One region of the Streptomyces sp. RLA123 genome, then DNA from elsewhere that is predicted to be linked to it. Evidence: riboswitches for the same ligand, from Rfam matches in the RefSeq annotation. Region 1 holds a riboswitch; each other region holds the start of a gene.
The links. A riboswitch is a leader RNA that binds a small molecule or an ion and turns the genes downstream of it on or off. The one in region 1 is predicted to bind cyclic di-AMP.
Positions count from the first base shown of each region.

Region 2: linked by a shared signal. The riboswitch ahead of RV983_RS10360 (M23 family metallopeptidase) and the one ahead of RV983_RS04915 (transglycosylase family protein) in region 1 are both predicted to bind cyclic di-AMP.
Region 3: linked by a shared signal. The riboswitch ahead of RV983_RS20080 (M23 family metallopeptidase) and the one ahead of RV983_RS04915 (transglycosylase family protein) in region 1 are both predicted to bind cyclic di-AMP.
Region 4: linked by a shared signal. The riboswitch ahead of RV983_RS15220 (C40 family peptidase) and the one ahead of RV983_RS04915 (transglycosylase family protein) in region 1 are both predicted to bind cyclic di-AMP.

Region 1 is NZ_JBWDOR010000003.1:1,065,194-1,069,396, reverse strand. It holds gene RV983_RS04920 (aldo/keto reductase) at 1-385, opposite strand, end outside; cyclic di-AMP (ydaO/yuaA leader) riboswitch at 1,295-1,494, shown strand; gene RV983_RS04915 (transglycosylase family protein) at 1,499-2,638, shown strand; gene RV983_RS04910 (SAM-dependent methyltransferase) at 2,842-3,657, shown strand; gene RV983_RS04905 (putative bifunctional diguanylate cyclase/phosphodiesterase) at 3,654-4,203, shown strand, end outside.
Region 2 is NZ_JBWDOR010000003.1:2,304,468-2,308,670, reverse strand. It holds gene RV983_RS10375 (M16 family metallopeptidase) at 1-1,071, shown strand, start outside; gene RV983_RS10370 (hypothetical protein) at 1,136-1,354, opposite strand; partial or broken gene RV983_RS10365 (class I SAM-dependent methyltransferase) at 1,585-1,872, opposite strand; cyclic di-AMP (ydaO/yuaA leader) riboswitch at 2,278-2,440, shown strand; gene RV983_RS10360 (M23 family metallopeptidase) at 2,456-3,265, shown strand; gene RV983_RS10355 (GntR family transcriptional regulator) at 3,486-4,178, shown strand.
Region 3 is NZ_JBWDOR010000003.1:4,405,079-4,409,281, reverse strand. It holds gene RV983_RS20085 (hypothetical protein) at 1-133, shown strand, start outside; gene RV983_RS20080 (M23 family metallopeptidase) at 225-1,520, opposite strand; cyclic di-AMP (ydaO/yuaA leader) riboswitch at 1,532-1,670, opposite strand; gene RV983_RS20075 (hypothetical protein) at 2,463-2,633, shown strand; gene RV983_RS20070 (hypothetical protein) at 2,669-3,286, shown strand; gene RV983_RS20065 (helix-turn-helix domain-containing protein) at 3,397-4,203, shown strand, end outside.
Region 4 is NZ_JBWDOR010000003.1:3,378,932-3,383,134, reverse strand. It holds gene RV983_RS15230 (C40 family peptidase) at 1-286, opposite strand, end outside; partial or broken gene RV983_RS15225 (hypothetical protein) at 627-981, shown strand; gene RV983_RS15220 (C40 family peptidase) at 1,007-2,140, opposite strand; cyclic di-AMP (ydaO/yuaA leader) riboswitch at 2,149-2,310, opposite strand; gene pcrA (DNA helicase PcrA) at 2,588-4,203, shown strand, end outside.

The DNA of each region.
Region 1 (4,203 bases):
GGCCCATGCGGCCGAGCGACTGGTCCAGCGAGGCCAGCATGTACTTGCGGCTGCCCCACTCGCCGTACGGGCCGGGCCACATGTCGTAGCCGGCCTTGCTGGCGATGAACAGCTCGTCGCGGTACGGGCGCAGGTCCTGGGCGAAGAGGGTGCCGAAGTTGGCCTCGGCCGAGCCGGCGGGCGGCCCGTAGTTGTTGGCGAGGTCGAGGTGGACGACCCCGCGGTCCACGGCGCGGCGCAGGACCGCGCGCTGGGTCTCCAGCGGCGAGGTGTCGCCGAAGTTGTGCCACAGGCCCAAGGAGACGGCGGGGAGCAGGACCCCGCTGCGGCCGGTGCGGCGGTACTGCATCGAGGCATAGCGGTCTTCGGCGGCGAGGTAGGGCACGCGGGGGCTCCCGGTCGGTGTGGCGATGTAAGAAAATGTTCGGGATTGGGAGGCTACCCCTGGCGGTTCTGCCGTGTCACCCGGGTTCCCGGCCGTCCCGCGCGCTGCCCGTGGCCCAGGTCACGGCGCCCGGCAGATACCGCCGTCACGCGGGGTCGGCGCAGGCTTCGGGTGTGGCCGGGCGTGGAGGGGGTGGGGTGCGCGGGGCGAGGGGGTCGCCCTCCTTCACGCGCAGCACGCCCGGCTGCATGTCCGAGTGCCGGGTGGAGCGCGCCCCCGGGCAGTCCCCTTACCAGACCCGGCCGTACTCGGTGCCCCCGCGCGTCGAGCACCTCGCCGCGGGTCGGCAGGAAGACCGCGGCCGCGCCGCCGGTCAGGCCCGCGGTGAGCGCCGCCGGGTCCTCGGTCGCCTCGACGGTGCAGCGGTGCTCCCGTCCGCGTTACCGGAGGGCGGCGACGCCGTCGGGAATCGACGGGTGCCGGTCATCGGTTGCCCCACTGGACACGACGACGTGTGCGGGCTCCATGAAGCCGTCGTGGAAGGCGGGTTGGGACGCCCCATGTCATGCCTTATCCGGCATCAAAGGTCGTAAGCGGACATATGCATCCACAGTGCATGCGTAGGCAATAGGCACGTGATGGGTGTCACGCGGCGAACACGCTGCGGCAGGTTTCGGCAACCCAACGTCGATTTAAGTTCCCCATATTCACCACCCGTGTACGGCCGTTTGCCCGGGGTCATTATTTCGCCTACGCAGAGCGGACGCCTCTCACGTAACGTCACAGAATTTATTGATCGACTTGCCGGTCGGCGATTGCTGTGATTTCGGACCTTGCCGGGGCGCGATGGCGTCGTTTAGCTTCCAAGTCCCGCAGGCCGGATGCCCGCGGGAATTCTTCCGAGTGGAACGCCTAATCCTGCCGCCACTCGTAAACCGGATGACAAGACCGCACGGCAGGAGCGGGGGACCCAGGTAGGTGCCGTTCCGTGTCACGGAACGGCTTGGGGTGAAGTCGCAGCGACGTGCCTTTGGTTGGCATGCCTCAACGCGGCCGGGCAGCTCCAGCCCGAACCCGACAGCTCACCTCGTAGGCGTCGGAGAGGAATTCCTCATGCCCGCAAAGGGAAAGCACCGTCGTCAGCGGACCAACCGTTTCGTCCGCATCGGCGCATTCGCCGGCACCACGAGTGCCGCGATCGCCCTTCCGGTCGTCGGCGCCACCGGTGCCCACGCCGCCCCGGTGAGCGTCTGGGACAAGGTCGCCAGCTGCGAAAGCACCAACAACTGGTCCATCAACACCGGTAACGGTTTCTACGGCGGCCTCCAGTTCACCCAGAGCACCTGGGCCGGATTCGGCGGCACCAAGTACGCCGCGCGTGCGGACCTCGCCACCAAGTCCGAGCAGATCGCCGTCGCCGAGAAGGTCCTGGCCGTCCAGGGCCCGCAGGCCTGGCCGGTGTGCGGCCCCAAGGCCGGTCTGACCAAGGCGATGGCCGACACCTCGGCCACCCCCGAGAGCGTCGCCGGCACCACCACCCCCAAGCCCGCCACCCCCGTGAAGGACACCGGGGCCGGCAAGCCCGCCGACTCCGCCTCCAAGCCGGCCACCGGCGACAGCTACAAGGTCGTCGGCGGCGACACCCTCTCCTCGATCGCGGACGCCCAGGACGTGACCGGCGGCTGGCACGAGTTGTACGCCGCCAACAGGTCCGTCATCGGCGCCGACCCCAACCTGATCCGCCCGGGCCAGGTCCTGGCGCTGAGCGGCGAGGTCAAGGTCGCCCTCCCGGACAAGCCCGCCGAGAGCACCCCCGCGCCGGCGAAGCCCGCCTCCTCGTCCGCCTCCGGCTACACGGCCCCGCTGGACCACGTCACGCTGGGCACCCCCTACCACCAGTCCGGTTCCATGTGGTCGAAGGGCTACCACACCGGTGTCGACTTCATCGCCTCCACCGGCACCAAGGTGAAGTCGATCGCGTCCGGCACCGTGGTCTCCGCCGGCTGGGGCGGCTCGTACGGCAACCAGGTCGTCATCAAGCACGCCGACGGCAAGTACTCGCAGTACGCCCACATGTCCTCGCTGTCGGTCTCGGCCGGCCAGACCGTCTCCGAGGGCCAGCAGCTGGGCCTGTCGGGCGCCACGGGCAATGTCACCGGCCCGCACCTGCACTTCGAGGTGCGCACCACCGCGTCGTTCGGTTCCGACGTCGACCCGCTCGCCTACCTCCGCGCGCACGGCGTCAGCGTCTGAGCGATCTGACTGCCCGTCATCCGGCGGTGACAAGTGCCCTGTTTCCCGCGCCGCGGGGGCAGGGCACTTGCCGTTGGCGAGTGACCGAAAACGGATCGAATATTTCCATTTCTGGTTTCTCTCGATCGAACGATCAGTAGCCTCTGAGCCACGCGGCCGTCCACACGGACGGGTGCCCTGATCCCGACGAGCTGGAGTCGTTGATGGAGCGTCCCGCCTGGGCCCCCCACGGCATCGACCTGTCCGTGCCGAGCGTGTCCCGCATCTACGACTACTACCTGGGCGGCTCGCACAACTTCGAGGTCGACCGGGAGGCCGGGCGGCGGGCGATCGAGGCCTTCCCGGGCCTGCCCAAGATCATGCAGGCCAACCGGGCCCTGATGCGCAGGGCCGTGCGCTTCGCGGTGGACGAGGGCATCACCCAGTTCCTCGACATCGGTTCCGGCATCCCCACCTTCGGCAACGTCCACGAGGTCGCCCAAGCCGCGAACCCCGCCTCCCGCGTGGTGTATGTCGACCACGACCCGGTCGCGGTCGCCCACAGCCGCGCGGTGCTGGACGGCCACGAGAACGCCGTGATCGTCGCCGCCGACCTGCGCTCCCCGCGCGACATCCTGGACAGCGAGGAGACCGGCCGGCTGCTGGACCTCGACCGCCCGGTGGCCCTGCTGCTGGTCGCCGTCCTGCACTTCATCGAGGACGCCGACGACCCCGCCAAGGCCGTCGCCGAACTGCGCGACGCGCTCGCCCCGGGCAGCCTGCTCGTTCTCACCCATGCCTCCGTGGAAGGCGGCCCGCGCCGGCCCGAGGAGGGCGAGCGGGTGGAGAACGTCTACCGCCGTGCCAGTTCACCGCTGATCATGCGCTCGCGGGACGCGGTGGAGGCGTTCTTCGACGGGTTCGAACTCGTCGAACCGGGCCTGGTCTCGCCGCCGCTGTGGCGCCCGGACGGCTCGGACGACGACGAACTCGATCCGGTCGTCTTCAGCGGGTTCGCGGGCGTCGGCCGCAAGGCGTGACCGTGACCACGGAATGCGACCCCGACCCCGAACCGGAGCCCGCCGACAGCCTGCGGCGCTTCGCGATCATCTGGAGCCGGGCGATCTACCCGGCCACCGCCACCTCCATGACCCGCGGCGAGTTCGAGGAGTACCTGCTCCCGCTCGCCGCGCGGCTGGAGGCGGCCCTGCACGCCCAGCCCTTCGACCCGCGCGCCGGCGCGGAGATCGGCTCAGCGCTGGTGGCCGCGCACTGCACCGACCCCGAGGCGCTGCCCCGCATCCTCGGCGTCGTGGACGCCTACCTGCTGCTGTACTCCCCGCTGGACCCGGCCCTGCCGACGGACGAGGGCCGTACCCGCTCCGGCCGGCTCCAGCACTGGATCGCCTACGGGTACGCGGGCGCGCTGCGGGAACGGACCAGGACCGAGCAGGAGGCCCTGTCCCGGGCCGCGCTCGCCGCCCGCACCGCCGTCGAACAGGCCCTGCACGAGAGCGAGGTGCGGTTCCGAGCCATCTTCCAGGGTGCCTCCATAGGTATCGGCATCGCCGACATGGAGGGCCGGA
Region 2 (4,203 bases), 1.2 Mb from region 1:
GGCGTCCGGGTCTCGCTCGAGGTCCCCGCCTCGCGCCTCGACAAGGCCCTCGGCCTGATCGCCGACGCGCTACGCGCCCCGGCGTTCCCGGAGAGCGAGATCGAGCGCCTGGTGGGCAACCGCCTCGACGAGATCCCGCACGAGCTCGCCAACCCCGCGCGGCGCGCCGCCATGGCGCTGTCCAAGGAGCTCTTCCCCGCCGAACTGCGGTGCTCCCGGCCGCGCCAGGGTTCCGAGGAGACCGTCGCCCGGATCGACGCGCCGGCCGTCCGCGCCTTCTACGACACGCACGTACGGCCGTCCACCGCGACCGCGGTCGTGGTCGGCGACCTCACGGGGATCGACCTGGACGCGCTGCTCGGCAGCACCCTGGGGGAGTGGAGCGGCAAGCCCGCCGAGCGCCGCCCGCTGCCCGCGATCACCGCGGACGACACCGCCCGCGTGATCGTCGTCGACCGGCCCGGCTCCGTCCAGACCCAGGTGCTCATCGGGCGCACGGGCTCGGACCGCCACGACCCGGTCTGGCCGGCCCAGGTGCTCGGCACGTACTGCCTCGGCGGCACGCTGACCTCGCGCCTCGACCGCGTGCTGCGGGAGGAGAAGGGCTACACCTACGGCGTCCGCGCCTTCGGCCAGGTCCTGCTCTCCACTCCGGAGGGCACCGGCATCTCCCTGCTCGGCATCAGCGGCTCCGTGGCGACCGACGTCACCGCGCCGGCGCTGGCCGACACCTGGCAGGTGCTGCGCACCCTGGCGGCGGAGGGGCTCACCGACGAGGAGCGGGACGTCGCCGTCCAGAACCTCGTGGGTGTCGCGCCACTGCGCTACGAGACGGCCTCGGCCGTCGCCGGCACCTTCGCCGACCAGGTCGAGCAGTCGCTGCCCGACGACTTCCAGGCGCGGCTGTACGAGCGCCTGGCGGCCACCGGCACGGTCGAGGCCACGGCCGCGGCCGTCGCCGCGTTCCCGCTGGACCGGCTCGTGGTCGTGCTGGTCGGTGACGCCGCCGCGATCGCCGACCCGGTCCGCGACCTCGGCATCGGACCCGTGACGGTCGTCACGGGCGCCTGACGCCACCCGCCCGCACCGCGGCCCCGGACGCCCCTCGGCGCCCGGGGCCGCGTCGCGTCCGGGCTCAGCGCTCCAGCCGCGTGGCGGCCATGTTGATCCGCATGCCGCACGGGAGCCGCCCGTCGGACCCTGCCAGGTCGGCCGCGCGGCCGAGGAACCCGGCGCGGAGATCCGCGGTCTGCTCCTCGTCGAGGACCTCCATGTCGTAGTACGTCGAGGTGAGGGTGGACCAGACCTCCGAGGGCGTGCCGTCCATGCCGATGACCACGGTCTGCCAGGACACCGGCGCGAACCCGAGCGGTCCCAGGAGCTCGTCCAGCCCCGCTCGCCCCCGCGCGTCCTGCGGTCACCGAGCCGGGGCAGGCGCCTCTCGGGCGGAGCCGCCTCGAAGTACGGCATGGCCAGCGTCAGGAAGAGGTCCACTCCCTCGCCGGGGACGGGCCCGCCGCCGACGGCGACGGCCAGTGTCCCGCCCGGGGCGAGCACCCTCGCCGCCTCGGCGGTGACCTGGTCGGGGTCGGACATCAGCATGAGCGCCATGTGCGACACCACGGCGTCGAAGGAGTCGTCGGCGAAGGGCAGCTCTTGGGCTCGGCCCTGCGGAAGGTCGGCGCCTGCCAGCGGGGGCCGCCGGGGGGCGAGGGCCGGCTCGCCCTCCGACAGGTCGATGCCGGCGAGGACCTCGGCCCCCCCGCTCGGCGAACAGTTCCAGCAGTGCGCCGTCCGCGCAGCCCAGGTCCAGGACGCGGCGAGCGCCGGGGACGTGCTCGGCCGGCACCGCGTGGCTGGTGCGCCCGTCACGGGTGAGAGCCTTGTGGACCCCCGCCGACTAAAGGCCGGGGCTCCGGTCGTGAAAGGCGCGCAAAAAATCTTCGGCGGCACGGGCCGCGGGCTTCGTTGCCCTTGGTGCCGTGGTCACGCGGGGACCCTGCCCAGGGCGCCGAGCGCCCGGTGCCCCTCTGGAGGGCCCGGGAGGTGACGCCGGTCACGGGTCCGGGCGGGCGCTGATCGAGTCGGTGTCCATCAGCGGCGGGGGCGTCCGGATCCTGCCGGGAACTGCGGCTTTGCCGTGCGGGGCACGGTTGGGGCCGGTTGGTGCCCGGTGTGGCATCCCGCACAAAAGGCCGGATTTTTTTGGAACGGCCGCGGGGGCGCGGTTAGCGTCCTCGGGTTGTCCGGCGGAATCAGCCGCCCCCCGCGGCACCGGAGCAACGATCGCCGAGTCCCCGTCGGGCGTGAGCCTGGGGAGCCGGGGACCCACATGAGTCGTCCCCTGGGGTGAATCGGGCCCGCCCTCACCGGGGCGCCCGTAGGAGACCTTCCTGCTCCGAACCCGTCAGCTAACCCGGTAGGCGAGAAGGAAGGAAAGGATCCCCGCCTGCCCATGGCGTTCACCATACGCACCACCGTCGCCTGCGCCGCCGCGTTCACCGCCGTCACCGCCGGTACGCTCACCGCCTCCGCCTCCGCCTCCGCCCACACCGCGGACGCCGAGCGTTCCGCGTTCGCCAAGTGCGCCGCTGTCAGCGGCGACCTGGCGGCCCACCTTGCCGAGCAGGCGGACGCCCAGCACAAGGCGGCGGTCTCCGCGGCGAAGAAGGCCACGAAGCAGCACGCGGCACACGTCGCGCACGTGATGAAGGAGCGGGCGGCCAAGAAGGCCGAGGCCGCCAAGGCGGCGAAGGGGGTCAAGGAGTCCAAGACCGCCGCCACGGCCCGCGCCGAGGCGAAGGCCACCGCCCGCGACGGTGCGGCGCACGCCTCGCGCTCCCGCGCCCGCACGTCCCTGACCTCCTGGAGGCTGCCGGTCCACGGCGGCATCGGCACCCCGTACCACGCCACCAGCAGCCTGTGGTCGTCCGGTTACCACACGGGCGTGGACTTCCAGGCAGCCATCGGCACGTCGGTGCACGCCGTCGGCGCCGGTACGGTCGTCGAGGCCGGCTGGGGCGGTTCGTACGGCAACAACGTCGTGATCCGTCACGCGGACGGCATGTACACCCAGTACGGCCACCTGTCCTCGATCGGCGTCTCGGTCGGCCAGGCGGTCGCCGCCGGCACGCAGATCGGCCTGTCGGGCGCCACGGGCAACGTGACCGGCCCGCACCTGCACTTCGAGGCCCGGACCACCCCGGCGTACGGCTCCGACGTCGACCCGGTGGCGTACCTGCGCTCCCACGGCGTCCTCTTCTGACCTCCCGGTCCACCTCCCTCCCCCCACCCGAAGGCCCCGGCTCCCCCAAGGCCGGGGCCTTCGGTATGCGCGGAAGTGTGTCCGAAAAGACTCCATGAATTCCGGGCTGCCGCCGGAATCGGCCATGTGCTGGAATAGAGTCGTCACGGAAATGCCGGCACCTGCGGTGCGCGGGAATTCAGCGGCAGCCGTCGGCACGCAGGGGAAGGAAACCGGCGATGTGGGACCGGATGTGAACGGGACGGGCGGCGCGGGCCGCCGCATTTCCGCCCAGGCGGTGTGCGCGGCGATTCGCGACGACATCATCAGTGGGCACTTCGCACCGGGCAGCCGGCTGACCGAGGAGCAGCTCGCCAAGCGCTACGGGGTGTCGCGGGTCCCGGTCCGTGAGGCGCTGCGCACCCTGGAGTCCGAGGGCTTCGTCCTCACCCGCCGGCACGCCGGCGCGTCCGTGGCCGAGCCCACCCACCAGGAGGCCGAAGACCTCCTGGAGATCCGCGGCCTGCTGGAGCCGCTGGGCGCCGCGCGCGCGGCCCAGCGGCGTACGGAGGCACACGTCAAGGTGTTGCACGGCCTGGTGCGCCTCGGTCAGGAGCGTTCGGCGCAGGGGCAGTTGTCCGATCTGCCGGCGCTGGACGGGTGGTTCCACGAGACGCTGGCGCAGGCCTCGGGGAGCCCCACGCTGGTGGCGCTGCTGACGCAGCTGCGGCACAAGATCGCCTGGGTGTACGCGGTGGACTCGCCGGGCCGCGCGGCGGAGTCCTGGGAGGAGCACGGATTCGTCGTGGACGCCGTCGCCCGTGGGGACGCCGAGCGCGCCCGCACGGCGATGGCGGGCCACGTGGAGCGCGCCGCGGCGGTGCACCGGCTGCGCCGCCCGGAGCGTGCGGGCCGCGGTGCGCCCCTTCGGTGAGGAAGCGGAAACATGCCGTACACAA
Region 3 (4,203 bases), 3.3 Mb from region 1:
GAACGTGTGGCATTCGGCCGAGGCGCTGGAGGCCTATCTCGTGATCATGATGCCGGCGGCCAAGGAGTCCGGGTTCCCGGAACCGAGCGGCCCGCCCCGGGTCTCGGAGCTCTACAACTTCCTCGTCCCGTAGGTCACGGGCTCACAAACGGGCCGGCGGCCTGGTGTCGGGGGTGTCACCAGGCCGCCGGGGTCCGTGCGTACGACGCTAGCGTCGCGTCGGATCAGGGCTTCATGCCCATGCTGCGCAGCCACGGCATCGGGTCGATCGGGTCGCCGCCGCCGGGGCGGACCTCGATGTGCAGGTGCGGGCCGGTGACATTGCCGGTCGCGCCGACGCGGCCGATGGTGTCGCCGGTGGAGACCTTGCCCGAGGTGACCAGCATCGAGGAGAGGTGGCAGTACCAGAGCTCGGTGCCGTCGTCGAGGGTCAGGATGATGCGGTAGCCGTACGAACCCGCCCAGCCGGCCTCGGTGACGGTGCCGCCGTGGATGGCCTTGGCCGGGGTGCCGGTCGGGGCGGCGAAGTCCTGGCCGGTGTGGGTGTTGGCCCACAGGGAGCTGGACTGCCCGAAGCTCGCGGTGAGCGTGTACGAGGTCAGCGGCAGGGTGTAGCTCTTGGCGAGCTCGGCCAGCCGGGCGGCCTCGGCCTTCTTCGCGGCGGCCTCGGCTGCCTGCTTCTTGGCCGCGGCCTCCACGCGTACCTGCTGCGCGGCGGCGGCCTTGGCCGCCTTGTCGGCGGCCTCCCGCTGCGCGGCGGTTCGCGCGGCCGTGTCGGCGGCGTTCCGCTGCTGCTGGGCCTGGTCGAGGATCCGGGCGCGCAGCGCCTCGCCGGCCTTCGGGGTCAGGGCCTCGGCAACGGGCTTGGCAACGGGCTCGTCGTCCAGCAGGGTGCCGATCCCGGGGACCTTGGACACCTCGGGCAGGTTGGGGAGGGAGACGGGGAGCGGGCTCTTGCCCTCGGCGGTCGCGACACCGCCGACGCCGAGTACGGCCACTGCCGCGACGCCGAAGACCGCCGAACCGCGGCCCAGCGTGCGCTGCTTGGCCACCCGGTGCCGGCCGCGGACGGGCGCGGTGGACTCCTCGGTGGGGTTCCACGGTTCGGTGGCCGGCTCCGGCTCGCCGAACGGGGACAGGGGCTGCGCGGCGTACGCGTCCGGGGTGGCCGCGTCGTGGGCCGCGTCGGCTTCATGGGTGCCGAACGCCTCGTCGACGAAGGCCGCGGACTCGACCGCGCTGCGCGGCTCGGGCACGGGAGCGACGGGCGTGAACGGCGCTACGGGTCCGGTGACCGGCGCGGGAGCCGCGGCGAGTGCTTCCTCGACCCAGCCCGCGGCGAAGTTCCACTCCGCGGTGTCCCAGCCGTCTATCGCGTTCTTCTTCGGCGGAGCCTGCTCGGCGGCCGGGGGATTCCACCCGGCGGCCATGTTCCACTCTGCGGTGTCCCACTCGGGGTTGGTGTACCCGGCCTCTTGTCGTAGTTGTCCGGGTATCAGGGCAGGCTCGTTCGACGCCACGCGGGCGCGCTCCTTTCCTTCCTTCTCGCCTACCGGGTTAGCTGACGGGTTCGGAGCAGGAAGGTCTCCTACGAGGGCCGTGACGGCCCCCGATTCACCCCAGGAAGTGGTTCCCCGGTTCCCGCGGACGGGATTCGGCAAGCGCACGGCGCCGCCCTGGCGGGCGACGGGTGACCGCGCTGCGTTATCGAACGTTAATAGAGGCGGCACCCAATTCCAAGCCGCTTCGGCGAGTTCACACCGGGAATCTATGGGGATTTACCGGGCAGATCGTCGCATTCCGCTGTGACTGCCGTGACCAACGAGAGATGTGAGTGTGCATCAGTCGTTATGCGGAAGGGAGCGCTCTGCTCACGAGGAGTGAAGGTCACCCCGGACCCCGGCCGCCCAACACCCGTTCCCGGCGGGCGCCGAGACAACGCGCGGCAAGGTCCGCACCACCGCCCGGCGAGGGACTGCGGTGCACTTCACGCCACTGGCGGCGAGCAGAAGAGGCTCGGCGGGGGCCGCCGTACGGGCTCCCGGCGGAGCGCGGCGCACGCCATGGAGGGGCCGGGCGGCCGGCGACGGCGGTGAAGGTTTCGGCACCGCGACCCCCCGGGGCCCCACGTGCCCCACGACGGGGGCCGTGACGCTCGTCACCATTGACACCACCCGACGCCGCGTGCTTGCCGCACGATGACATGGAAACCCCTCTGAAAGCAGGGCAATTCCGGTCGCCGCGGCGGACCCTGAGGACTCAACGGACGCTGATGTGCCGTCATCCACAGCGGCACGGCCGCATCGTTGCCCCAGCCGCCGCCCGCCCTCACGGGACGGCTCGGGAGGCTCGGCCGGAGCCGGGTCCCGGGCGCCCGGGGCCTCCACGCCCCCTGTGCGACGGCCGCGCGGGTGCGTCATCATGCCCGAGTACGGCGGATTCGCCCGATCTTGGAGGCTCGCATGAAGCTGGGCAAGGCACTGGCCAAGGGCTACGCGGAGGAGACCGGCGACGAGCAGCCCGGTGTCGCGAAGGAGATCGACGTCGCGACGGCCGTGACGGCCCGGACGGCCCCGGCGACGGACGTCACGGCGACGCAGGAGCCCGAGAGCGCCGAGGCCGCGGTCCGGTGAGGTACGGACGCCGCTTGCCGGAGGAGCGGCCGGCAGTGCCGCCGACAGGCTGGAAGCTGGCGTTCCCGATGCTCTCCGCGGACGGTACGCGCGTCGGCTTCCGGGGCGTCTCCCTCGGCGGGCGCATCGTGTACGACGTCCTGGACGATGCCCGGTGCGGCTACGGGAGGCGGCACCCCAGCCCGGCCCGGGGCTGCGACTGCGGCTTCTACTGCCTGCACACGGCCGCCGAGGCGCAGGCGCTCACCTGCGCCACGGACTGCGGCGACGCGGTGATCCTCCAGGTCAGCGTGCTGGGCGCGTACACCCGCTACGAACGCGGCATGCGCTATGCCCGGCAGCGGGTGCGCACCGTCCGCATGGCGGCCTGCCGCTGCGGCCGCCCGGCGCGGGTCTTCGTGCGCGATGGTACGGGCCTGCCGGGCTGGCGGGCGCTCCAGGCCGGCTGCCACGTCTGCACGGCGGGCCTGCGGGTACTGCACCCGGCGGACTTCGGCCGCCTCGCCGGCCCCGGCGTCAACGTCACCGGCGAGGCCCCGCAGCCCGCCGGCACTCCTCCGCTGCGCCAGGAGCTCGCCGCCGAGGCCGCGGCCCTGCGCGCCCGCCTCGACCACTTCCAGGAACGCCTCCGCCACCTGGAGGAAGGCGCCTAGACCCCTCCCGGGGGTGTCGCGCCGTCCTGCCCGCCGCCCCCGCGAGCCCGCGACCTGGGCGGGGACGCGGGGCCGGGCGCGGGTATGACCGGCCGCCCATACTGGAGGACATGGAGCACAACGCCGAGCTCAGGGAGTTCCTGCGGACCCGCAGGGCGCGGCTGAGCCCTCAGGACGCGGGGGTGGCGGTCAGCGGCACGGCGCGCAGGGTGCCGGGGCTGCGGCGCGAGGAGCTGGCGCGGCTCGCCGGCGTGAGCACCGACTACTACACCCGTTTGGAGCAGGGCCGGCACCAGAATGTCTCCGACGCGGTGCTGGACGCCGTGGCCCGGGCCCTGCGCCTGGACGCGGGCGAACGGGCGAACCTCTTCGAGCTGGCGCGGCCGCGCCGCGCCGCCCGCCGCCCGCCGCACCGGCCGCAGCGGGTCCGTCCCGAGGTGCACCGCGTGCTCGACCTGCTGGAGGGCCGCTCGCCGGCCCTGGTGCTGGGACGGCACGGTGACGTACTGGCCTCCAACCGGCTCGCCCGCGCGCTGATCACCGACTTCGACGCGCTCCCGCACCGGGACCGCAACCTGGCGCGCTTCCTGTTCCTCGACGGGGCCGCGCGGGACCTGTACCGGCAGTGGGCGGCCTACGCCGCGGAACTCGTCGGCGCCCTGCGGGCGCAGGCCGCGCGGTACCCCGACGACCCGGGACTGACCGAGCTGGTCGGCGAACTGACCATAAAGAGCACCGAGTTCCGCGACTGGTGGGCCGACCAGGGGGTCCGGGAGCGGACCCATGGCGTGCAGCACTACCACCACCCGGTCGTGGGCGACCTGACGCTCGCCTACGAGAACGTCGTCTTCCCCGCCGACGCCGACCAGGCCATGTGCATCCACACCGCGGAGCCCGGCTCGTCCTCCGAGGCCGCG
Region 4 (4,203 bases), 2.3 Mb from region 1:
TGAGGCGCTCGGTCCTGCGGGCGAGCTCGTTCTGGAGGTCATCGATCCGGTGCTGGACCGTGTCGGCCTTCTCCTTCGCGCCGTTGTACCGCTCGGTGGCCTGCTCGGCCTCCTCGTAGAGCCGGTCGACACGGGCCTTGGCCTCGGAGGTGGTCAGCCGGGGTTCGGCGTGCCCGGTCTCACCGAACACCGTCACCGAGGCCGCTCCCGCGATGGCGAGCGTGGCGGCCGTGCGCACGGTGGAGCCGGTGAGGGTGCGCTCCTTGGGCTTTCTGTGCGACGCCACGCGCCGTCACTCCTTCCGAGCTGCCGGACTTGCTGCCCGCGGTCCGGCGGCGGACGGACGGGGAGCCGCGCCGCCGCCGGACCTTCGGCGGGGGTGGCCGATGCCGACGACGAGTCCCGCCGGCAGTGGGGATCGGCCACCTGGGGCAGGACGCTAAACCTGTGCGCCGCCGGGCGGCGGGGGAGTGTGCGGGACTGGTCCGATTCGGCCGCTACCTGTCACGCGATGACCGCTGTTCGACGGGTGACCTGGTCGCTTGCGGTCCAGCCGTGACCGATGTGCCGGAAGGAGCCCACCTCGGTGCCTGGTGCTGATATGGGCGTGGCTGGGGTCGTGAGCCATGGACGTACTCATCAGCCTCGTCGTCGGCCTGCACATCATCGGCATCGCCGCCCTGCTCGGCGGCTTCCTCACCCAGATGAAGGCCATGGGCCGCGGCGAGGCGCGCTTCGTGCCGGGCATGCTGCACGGCGCTCTCACCATGCTGGTCACCGGCGCGCTGCTGGTCGGCCTCAACCAGGCCGACGACCAGCCGGTGAACAACGTCAAGATCGGCGTGAAGCCGGCCGTGCTGGTGGTGGTCCTCGGCCTGGTCCACGTCAAGCGCGACGAGGAGAAGGTGGTCGGCGGCGGCCTTCGGCACCATGGGTGCGCTGACCACCGCCAACATCTTCATCGCGGTGCTCTGGACCTGAGTCCCTTTGCGGGGAGGCGCGGGACTCAGGCCATCCGGGCGTAGCCGTAGATCGGCATCTCGGTGATCGGGGCGATCTTCACCACGGTGCCCGTGTGAGGCGCGTGGATCATCTTGCCGCCGCCGATGTAGAGGCCGACGTGGGTCACGTCCGAGTAGAAGAAGACCAGGTCGCCGGGTTGCAGCTGGTCCGCGGTGACGCGGGAGCCGAAGTCGACCTGGTCGTAGGTGGTACGGGGGATGGAGACGCCCGCGGCGGCCCAGGCACCCTGGGTCAGGCCCGAGCAGTCGAAGGAGTTGGGGCCCGTGGCGCCGTACACATAGGGCTTGCCGATCTGGGCGTGGGCGAAGGCGATCGCCTTGTCGGCCTTGGCGGCGTAGGTGCCCGATGCCACCGTGGACGTGGTGGAACCTCCGCCGGTGACCGACGTGTCCGCGGCCGTCTGCTGCGCCTCCTTCTCCTTCGCGGCGATCGCCTTGGCCGCGGCCTCGGCCTCCTCCTGCTTCTTCTTCTCCAGGGCGGCCAGCCGCGCCTTCTCCTGGGCGGTCAGGGTGTTGAGCAACTGCTGCGCGGCGGCGAGCTTCTCCTTGACCGCCTTCTTCTCCGTGGCCAGCGTCGACTGCGCCTCGCTGAGCTTCTGCAGACTCCGGACCGCCTCCGTGCGCTTCTGCGTGGTCGCCTCCTGCTGCGTACGGAAGGCCTCCATCGCGTGCTCCTGGCGGTCGGACAGGCGCTCCACCAGGTGCGCCTGGTCCAGGAACTGCTGCGGGTCGGAGGTGAGCAGGAAGGACGTCGTGCCGTCCAGGCCGCCGCCGCGGTACTGGGCCGTGGCGTACTCGCCGATCGTGCGGCGGGCGTCGTTGAGCGTCTGCGTCTTGCGGGCGACCTGGTCGAGCAGCTCGTCCGCGTGCGTCCGCTGCTTGTCGGTCTGCTCCTTGGCGCCGTTGTAGCGCTCCGTGGCCGCCTCGGCCTGGTGGTAGAGCGAGTCCACCCTGGCCTTGACCTCGGTGATGGACGGCTTGTCGGGGGAGGCGGGCGCCGCGCTGGCGCTCTCTCCGAAGAGGGTGACGGTCGCCAGTGCGGCGGTCGTCAGCCCCACGGCCGTGCGCGGGCCGGGGACCGTGAGCATGCGGGGGCGCGGCTTGCGGTGCGTCGCCAAGTCGGACGGCTCCTTCCGTGGACCGCCTACCGGGTTAGCTGTCGGGTTCGGGCTTCGGAAGGCCGCCCTACGGTCGTCCGGGCACGTGTGCGTGTGCCCGTACGGACCGATTCACCCCAAAGTGGTGGGTCCCCGGCTCCGGCGGTCGCCGGACTCAGCGGAGGCGGCCGTGACGGCTCGGTCGCCGCCGTTCGGTGCGGACCGCCTGAGGGGGCACGCTAGTCAACTGGGGTGGCTCCTGGGAAGGCTGGTGTTCGAATTGTCCGCAATCATTTCGTGACCTTTACGCAGCCGGGCCGTTGCCCGGCCCTCCGGTGGGCCACTCCGGTGGGCCCGCGGAGGCTCTCGGGCGGCACTGCCGCGGGGCTGCGTGCGCGGAACCCGCGACCACCGGGCTCCCGGAAGCGGCGCACCGCTGTCGGTCCCACCGCTTAGACTCGGGAAGCGATGAGCAGCCTCTTTGACGACAGCTTCCTGGCCGGCTTCGAACCGAGGGAGGAGCACCCGCCGCCGCCCCTCGAGGAGGAGGCCGAGGCGGTTCCGCACGACCTCTTCGAGGGGCGCTTCGACGCGCCCGCCGACCGGGACACGTACTACCGGGACGGCGCGCCGCGCCCGGCCGTCGACCCCGCCGCCCTGCTGGAGGGGCTCAACGAGCAGCAGCGCGCCGCCGTCGAGCACACCGGCTCCCCGCTGCTCATCGTCGCGGGCGCCGGCTCCGGCAAGACCCGGGTGCTCACCCACCGCATCGCCCACCTGCTGGGCGCCCGCAAGGTGCACCCCGGCCAGATCCTGGCGATCACCTTCACCAACAAGGCCGCCGGCGAGATGAAGGACCGCGTCGAGCAACTCGTCGGCCCGCGGGCCCATGTGATGTGGGTCTCCACCTTCCACAGCGCCTGCGTCCGCATCCTGCGCCGGGAGTCCAAGAAGCTCGGCTTCACCTCCAGCTTCTCGATCTACGACGCGGCCGACTCCAAGCGCCTGATGGCGCTGGTCTGCCGCGACCTGGACCTGGACCCCAAGCAGTTCCCCCCGAAGTCCTTCAGCGCCAAGGTCTCCAACCTCAAGAACGAGCTCATCGACGAGGAGACCTTCGCCGACCAGGCCGAGAACCCCTTCGAGAAGAAGCTCGCCGAGGCCTACGCGATGTACCAGTCGCGGCTGCGCGAGGCCAACGCGCTCGACTTCGACGACATCATCATGACCACGGTCAACCTGCTCCAGGTCTTCCCGGATGTCGCCGAGCACTACCGGCGCCGCTTCCGGCACGTCCTGGTCGACGAGTACCAGGACACCAACCACGCCCAGTACACCCTGGTGCGCGAGCTGGTCGGGACCGGGGACGCGGAGCAGGGCGGCGAAGGGCCGGCGGAGCTGTGCGTGGTCGGTGACGCCGACCAGAGCATCTACGCCTTCCGCGGTGCCACCATCCGCAACATCCTCCAGTTCGAGGAGGACTACCCGCAGGCGCGCACGATCCTGCTGGAGCAGAACTACCGCTCCACACAGAACATCCTGACCGCCGCCAACGCCGTCATCGAGCGCAACGCCTCCCGCCGCCCGAAGAACCTGTGGACGGAGGCCGGCCAGGGCCCGGTCATCACCGGCTACGTCGCCGACCAGGAGCACGACGAGGCGCAGTTCATCGCCGACGAGATCGACCGGCTCACCGACGCAGGCGACGCCCGTCCCGGCGAGGTCGCCGTCTTCTACCGGACCAACGCGCAGTCCCGTGTCTTCGAAGAGGTCTTCATCCGCGTCGGCCTGCCGTACAAGGTCGTCGGCGGAGTCCGCTTCTACGAGCGCAAGGAGGTCCGGGACGTCCTGGCCTATCTGCGCGTACTCGCCAACCCCGAGGACACCGTCCCGCTGCGCCGCATCCTCAACGTGCCCAAGCGCGGCATCGGCGAGCGCGCCGAGGCCATGGTCGACGCCCTGGCCTCGCGCGAGCGGATCTCCTTCCCGGCGGCGCTGCGCCGGGTCGACGAGGCCTTCGGCATGGCCGCCCGCTCGGTCAACGCCGTCAAGCGCTTCAACGAGCTGCTGGAGGAACTCCGCAC